Regions from separate parts of the Streptomyces sp. NPDC001381 genome, predicted to be linked through region 2. Evidence: riboswitches for the same ligand, from Rfam matches in the RefSeq annotation. Region 2 holds a riboswitch; each other region holds the start of a gene.
What was found. A riboswitch is a leader RNA that binds a small molecule or an ion and turns the genes downstream of it on or off. The one in region 2 is predicted to bind thiamine pyrophosphate.

Region 1 (2,236 bases), on a different contig from region 2:
CCGCAAGACGCTGTGGCGGCTGTTCGACGGCACGCTCGTGGAGTCGGTGCTCATGCGGTACCCGGACCGGGTGACCATGTGCATCAGCTCCCAGGCGGGGTGCGGGATGAACTGCCCGTTCTGCGCCACCGGGCAGGCGGGGCTCGACCGGAATCTCTCCACCGCCGAGATCGTGCACCAGATCGTCGACGGGATGCGGGCCCTGCGGGACGGGGAGGTCCCCGGTGGGCCCGCCCGGCTGTCCAACATCGTGTTCATGGGGATGGGCGAGCCCCTCGCCAACTACAAGCGGGTCGTCGGAGCCGTCCGGGCGCTCACCGATCCGGCGCCGGACGGGCTCGGGCTCTCGCAGCGCGGGATCACCGTGTCGACGGTCGGGCTCGTGCCCGCCATCCACCGGTTCTCCGACGAGGGCTTCAAGTGCCGTCTCGCCATCTCGCTGCACGCGCCGGACGACGAGCTGCGCGACACCCTCGTCCCCGTGAACACGCGGTGGAAGGTGCGCGAGGTGCTGGACGCCGGCTTCGAGTACGCCGAGAAGTCGGGCCGCCGGCTGTCCATCGAGTACGCCCTCATCCGGGACATCAACGACCAGGCCTGGCGAGGCGACCGGCTCGGGCGGCTGCTCAAGGGCCGGCCCGTGCACGTCAACCTCATCCCGCTCAACCCGACCCCCGGCTCGAAGTGGACCGCGTCGCGGCCCGAGGACGAGAAGGCGTTCGTCGAGGCCATCGCGGCGCACGGGGTGCCCGTCACCATCCGGGACACCCGCGGCCAGGAGATCGACGGGGCGTGCGGTCAGCTCGCGGCCACCGAGCGGTAGTCTGACCTCAGTACCAGTACATCTTCATATTCCGACAGGGGAGCGCCACAGCGCTGAGAGTGCGGCACCAGGCCGCAGACCCTCTGAACCTCGCCCAGGTCATTCTGGGTAGGAAGTTCGGTCATCGCTCAAGCTGTTGTGCCCCGCCCGGCCGCCCCGGGCGGGGCCGCGTCTCTTCCTGGTCAACCCCAGGAGGAAAACCAGTGCACACCAGGACGTTCGTGGCCGCGGCCGTCGGCCTCGGTCTCGTCACGCTGTCCGCGTGCGGTGCGGAGTCGTCCGACGACAGCGCGTCGAACAGCGGCTCCAGGACCGTCACCCTCGTCAGCCACGACTCGTGGGCCGTCTCCAAGAGCGTGCTCGCCGGCTTCGAGAAGGAGTCCGGGTACAAGGTCAAGGTCCTCACGGACGGCGACGCCGGGCAGGCCGTCAACAAGGCCGTCCTCACCAAGGACAACCCGCAGGGCGACGTCTTCTTCGGCGTCGACAACACCCTGCTCTCCCGCGCCCTCGACAACGGTCTGTTCCAGTCCTACGAGGCCAAGGGGCTCGACCAGGTCGGCAGCGCGTACCAGCTGGACTCCGGCAGGCACCGGGTCACGCCGGTCGACTACGGCGACATCTGCGTCAACTACGACAAGCAGTACTTCGCCGACCACAAGCTGGCCCCGCCGGCCACCTTCGCCGACCTGGTCAAGCCCGCGTACAAGAACCTCCTCGTCACCGAGAACGCCTCCACCTCCTCGCCCGGCCTCGGCTTCCTGCTCGGCACGGCCGCCCGGTACGGCGACGACGGCTGGGAGGGCTACTGGAAGCAGCTCAAGGCCAACGGCGTGAAGGTGGTCGACGGCTGGGAGCAGGCCTACAACGAGGAGTTCTCCGGCTCGGCCGGTGGCAAGAAGGCCAAGGCGGACCGGCCGCTCGTCGTGTCGTACGCCTCCTCGCCGCCCGCCGAGGTCATCTACGGCGATCCGAAGCCGAGCACCGCGCCCACCGGCGTCGCGACCGGCACCTGCTTCCGGCAGGTCGAGTTCGCCGGGCTGCTGAGCAACGCGCGCAACAGCGCGGGCGGCAAGGCGCTCATCGACTTCCTGATCACGAAGAAGTTCCAGGAGGACATGCCGCTCAACATGTTCGTCTACCCGGTGGTGAAGGGCGCGAGCGTGCCCCCCGAGTTCACGCGGTACGGGCCCGCCGCCGAGGACCCCGAGACCATGGACCCGGCGAAGATCGCCGGCCATCGCGACCAGTGGGTCAAGTCGTGGACCTCGCTCGTCCTGAAGTAGTCCCCGCCGGGAAGCGGTCCGGGAACGCGGCGCGGCTCGGGCTGATGGCCCTGCCCGTCGCGTTCTTCGGGCTCTTCTTCGCCTACCCCGTCGCCGCGATCGTCGCGCGCGGACTGAAGGTCGACGG
Region 2 (2,236 bases):
TGCCCGCCATGCCGGCCGTCCCCCGGGCCGTGCCCGCCATGCCGGCCGTCCCCCGGGCCGTGGCCGCCGGTGTGACCGTCGCCGGCACCGTGCCCGGGTCCGTGTGAAGGGTCTCGGCCGTGTCCCGCACCGTCGCGGGACTCATGCCCGCCGCCGTACGCCTCACCGGCGTCCTGCCCCCGGTCCGCGCGGTGTCCCGCACCGTCACGGTGCTGGCGACCGCCGTATTCCTGCCCGGGGCGGTGGCCATGTTCTCCGCCGTATCCCTCGCCGCCGCCGTGCCCGGGACCTCTGCCCTGTTCTTGCCAAAGCGGATCACGGCCATGCCCGGGACCGGCCTCGCGGCCCTGGCCGTTGCCTTGACCGGGACCACGCGTGATGTCGTGGCCGCGGCCGGTGTCGGGTGCCCGCCCGGGTCCGTTGCTGAAGTCGCGGTCGTCTCCGCGGCCCTGGGCGGGCGCGCTCCGAGGACCGCCGAGAGGACCGTTCCCGGGGCCACCGCCAGGGCTGCTCCCGTGGCCGCCCCCGGGGCCGTTCCCCGGGCCGCCGCCAGGACCGTTTCCGGGGCCGCCGCCGGTGCCGGGCCTGCGGGGTGGCTCGGGCGGCGGATACGGGGGCTGGTGTGTCGTGGTCACCGCCCGATCATCGCAAGAACGAAAGAGGCCCACTGTTCACCGCGCCACAAAGGACGCTAGCGTGGAGCCACCTTTGCACACGCGGGAGCTCGGAGCACCGGGCTGAGAGGGCGCTGACCTCCGTCTTCGCGATGTTTCACGTGGAACGTCACTCGAGCCGAGTGATGTGTCACATGAACGTCGGCAGACGGTAGCCGCTGCGTCGACCGCCGAACCTGTTACCGGGTAATGCCGGCGTAGGGAGTAGGTCTCATGACCAACAAGGACGCACGCACGCCTGCCTTCACGCAGAACGCGGCCGGCGGAAACGCCGCCGACGCGACCGGTGAGAAGGCCGGGAAGTCCATCGGCTGGCACAAGGGGTATGTCGAGGGCAGCCGCCCCGACCTGCGTGTGCCGGTTCGCCAGGTGCATCTCACCAACGGGCGGTCGGTCACGCTGTACGACACCTCCGGCCCGTACACCGATCCGCTCGTCGACACCGACGTCCGCAGGGGCCTGGCGCCGCTGCGTGAGAACTGGATCATCGCTCGCGGCGACACCGAGGAGTACGCGGGCCGTCCCGTCCGTCCCGAGGACGACGGCATCAAGCACACCGCGCCGCGCGGCGGACTGCGCAATCTCGACGCGGTGTTCCCGGGACGCCCGCGGCTGCCGCGCCGAGGCCGGGACGGCAAGGCCGTCACCCAGCTCGCGTATGCGCGCCGGGGGGAGATCACGCCCGAGATGGAGTTCGTGGCTCTGAGGGAGAACGTTTCTCCCGAGGTGGTCCGCGAGGAGATCGCGGCGGGCCGGGCGGTGCTGCCGGCCAACGTCAACCACCCGGAGATCGAGCCGATGATCATCGGCAAGCGGTTCCTGGTGAAGGTCAACGCCAACATCGGCAACTCGGCGGTGACGTCCTCCATCGAGGAGGAGGTGGAGAAGATGACCTGGGCGACCCGCTGGGGCGCCGACACGGTCATGGACCTCTCCACCGGCCGCAACATCCACACCACCCGCGAGTGGGTGCTGCGCAACTCCCCCGTCCCGATCGGCACGGTGCCGCTCTACCAGGCGCTGGAGAAGGTCGACGGCAGGGCCGAGGAACTGACCTGGGAGATCTACAAGGACACCGTCATCGAGCAGGCCGAGCAGGGCGTGGACTACATGACGGTTCACGCGGGTGTCCGCCTCCCGTACGTCCCCCTCACCGCGAACCGCAAGACCGGCATCGTCTCGCGCGGCGGCTCGATCATGGCGGCCTGGTGCCTGGCCCACCACAAGGAATCGTTCCTGTACGAGAACTTCGAGGAACTCTGCGAGATCCTCGCCGCCTACGACGTCACCTACTCGCTGGGTGACGGCCTCCGGCCCGGCTCGATCGCGGACGCCAACGACGAGGCGCAGTTCGCGGAGTTGCGCACGCTCGGGGAACTCAACGCGATCGCCAAGCGTTTCCACGTACAGACCATGATCGAGGGCCCGGGCCACGTCCCGATGCACAAGATCAAGGAGAACATCGACCTTCAGCAGGAGATCTGCGATGAAGCTCCGTTCTATACCCTCGGCCCGCTGACCACGGACGTCGCGCCGGCGTACGACCACATCACCTCCGGCAT
Region 3 (2,236 bases), on a different contig from region 2:
GACCTCGAACGCGGAACCCTCGGCCTTGCCGAGCAGCACGGCCTTGGACAGCGGGGGCCGGTCGTAGGGCTGGTGGGGCTCCGCGCCGATCAGCGACACGGTGCCGCCGAAGCCCTGTTCCCGCAGGGCGACCGCGGTCTGCACCCCGGCCATGCCCGCGCCGACGACGACCACGTGCCGCCCCGCCGGCCTGTCTTCTTCCCGCCTCTGCTCACTCACCCGATCACCCTAGACATGTGACGATCCGTCAGTCAGCCGTCCTGCTCCGTGACCTGCTCCACAACGCTGGTGCCGCTGCCCTGCTGCGACTCCCAGGACCAGGTCTCCTCCAGGCGCACGCGCCCGTCGGGCAGTTCCACGACCGTCGAGACGCAGTGCCCCGAGGACGTCGTGCCGTCGTGCTTGAGCTGGACGTACCGGAAGTCGAGACGGTCCCCCTGACGGGTACCCACGAGATGGCCGCGCACGACGTCGCCGCCCGCGTAGTCCGCCCAGATCACACCGTCCCGCTCGCGGTAGGCGAAGCGGGTGCGGGTGCCGACCTGGCCCGGGGCCTGGTCGGCGACGGGGGCGAGGACGAGACCGTCGAGCGAGCGGTGCATGACGAAAGGCTCCCTTTACAGGTGCGCGGAACCACGGGCTAGGGTGTGGCCAACGTAGAGCACTCGCGGGAGCCCGGACGCACCGGGCTGAGAGGGAGGCTGGCGGCCTCCGACCGTACGAACCTGATCCGGGTCATGCCGGCGAAGGGAGGGGCTGGACGCCCATGTCGCGTACACGTACATCCGACGTCCTGGTCGTGGGGGGCGGGATCATCGGGCTCGTCACGGCGTGGCGGGCCGCGCAGCGCGGGTTCGCCACCGCCGTGGTGGACCCGGAGCCGGGCGGCGGGGCCGCGCGGGTGGCCGCCGGCATGCTGGCCGCCGTCACCGAACTGCACCACGGCGAGCAGACCCTGCTCGGCCTGAACCTGGCCTCGGCCCGCCGTTACCCGGACTTCGCCGCCGAGCTGACGGAGGTCACCGGGCTGGACCTCGGCTACCGCCGGTGCGGCACGCTCGCGGTCGCGCTGGACGCCGACGACCGCGCCCATCTGCGGGAACTGCACGCGCTGCAGGCCGGGTCGGGGCTGGACTCGGAGTGGCTCACGGGGCGGGAGTGCCGGCGCCTGGAGCCGATGCTCGCACCGGGGGTGCGCGGCGGGCTGCGGGTGGACGGCGACCACCAGATCGATCCGCGGCGGCTGGCCGACGCGCTCGTCGCCGCGTGCGAGCGGGCGGGCGTGGTCTTCCACCGGGCGTGGGCGGAGCGGCTGTCGGTCGGGGGCGAGCGGGCCGTGGGGGTCGTGACGGGGGACGGTACGGCCCTGGGGGCGGGGCAGGTGGTGCTCGCGGCGGGCAGCCTCAGCGGGCGGCTGGCGGGCGTCCCGGAGGACGTGCTCCCGCCGGTGCGGCCGGTGAAGGGGCAGGTGCTGCGGCTGACCGTGCCGGCCGGGTACGCGCCGTTCCTGAGCCGTACCGTGCGGGCCGTGGTGCGCGGGAGTCAGGTGTACCTGGTGCCCCGGGAGAACGGCGAGCTGGTCGTGGGGGCGACGAGCGAGGAGCTGGGCTGGGACACGACGGTGACGGCGGGGGGCGTCTACGAACTGCTGCGCGACGCGCACGAACTGGTCCCCGGCATCACGGAACTGCCGTTGGTGGAGACACGCGCGGGACTGCGCCCCGGCTCCCCCGACAACGCGCCGCTGCTCGGGCCGACCGGGCTGGACGGACTGCTGCTGGCCACCGGGCACTACCGCAACGGGGTGCTGCTGACTCCGGTGACCGGTGACGTGATGGCGCACGTCCTGACCACCGGTGAACTCCCCGACGAGGCCCTTCCCTTCACCCCCCGGCGCTTCGGTGCCGCCGTCCTCACGGAGCTGCCCGCATGAACATCTCGGTGAACGGCGAGCGGCAGGTGGTCGCTCCCGGTACGGCCCTCGACAGCGTCGTACGGTCCCTGACGCGGGCGCCCTCCGGGGTGGCCGCCGCGCTGAACGAAACGGTCGTCCCGCGCGCGCGGTGGTCCGCCACGGCACTCGCCGAGGGTGATCGCGTGGAAGTCCTCACCGCCGTGCAGGGAGGATGAGCGCCGTGGCCGACGATCCCTTCTTCCTCGGTGGTACGTCCTTCTCGTCCCGGCTGATCATGGGTACGGGGGGTGCGCCCAGCCTGGAGGTGCTGGAGCGGGCGCT

Region 1: linked by a shared signal. The riboswitch ahead of ACFY2L_RS32385 (thiamine ABC transporter substrate binding subunit) and the one ahead of thiC (phosphomethylpyrimidine synthase ThiC) in region 2 are both predicted to bind thiamine pyrophosphate.
Region 3: linked by a shared signal. The riboswitch ahead of thiO (glycine oxidase ThiO) and the one ahead of thiC (phosphomethylpyrimidine synthase ThiC) in region 2 are both predicted to bind thiamine pyrophosphate.

What each region holds. Positions count from the first base shown of each region.
Region 1 covers NZ_JBIAWO010000010.1:110,166-112,401, forward strand. Annotated here, with positions in the region: gene rlmN (23S rRNA (adenine(2503)-C(2))-methyltransferase RlmN) at 1-823, shown strand, start outside; TPP riboswitch at 850-956, shown strand; gene ACFY2L_RS32385 (thiamine ABC transporter substrate binding subunit) at 1,027-2,109, shown strand; gene ACFY2L_RS32390 (ABC transporter permease) at 2,154-2,236, shown strand, end outside.
Region 2 covers NZ_JBIAWO010000004.1:207,082-209,317, reverse strand. Annotated here, with positions in the region: partial or broken gene ACFY2L_RS19565 (YibE/F family protein) at 1-110, opposite strand, end outside; TPP riboswitch at 707-895, shown strand; gene thiC (phosphomethylpyrimidine synthase ThiC) at 888-2,236, shown strand, end outside.
Region 3 covers NZ_JBIAWO010000001.1:415,611-417,846, forward strand. Annotated here, with positions in the region: gene ACFY2L_RS01890 (NAD(P)/FAD-dependent oxidoreductase) at 1-219, opposite strand, end outside; gene ACFY2L_RS01895 (hypothetical protein) at 252-602, opposite strand; TPP riboswitch at 658-769, shown strand; gene thiO (glycine oxidase ThiO) at 767-1,933, shown strand; gene thiS (sulfur carrier protein ThiS) at 1,930-2,130, shown strand; gene ACFY2L_RS01910 (thiazole synthase) at 2,136-2,236, shown strand, end outside.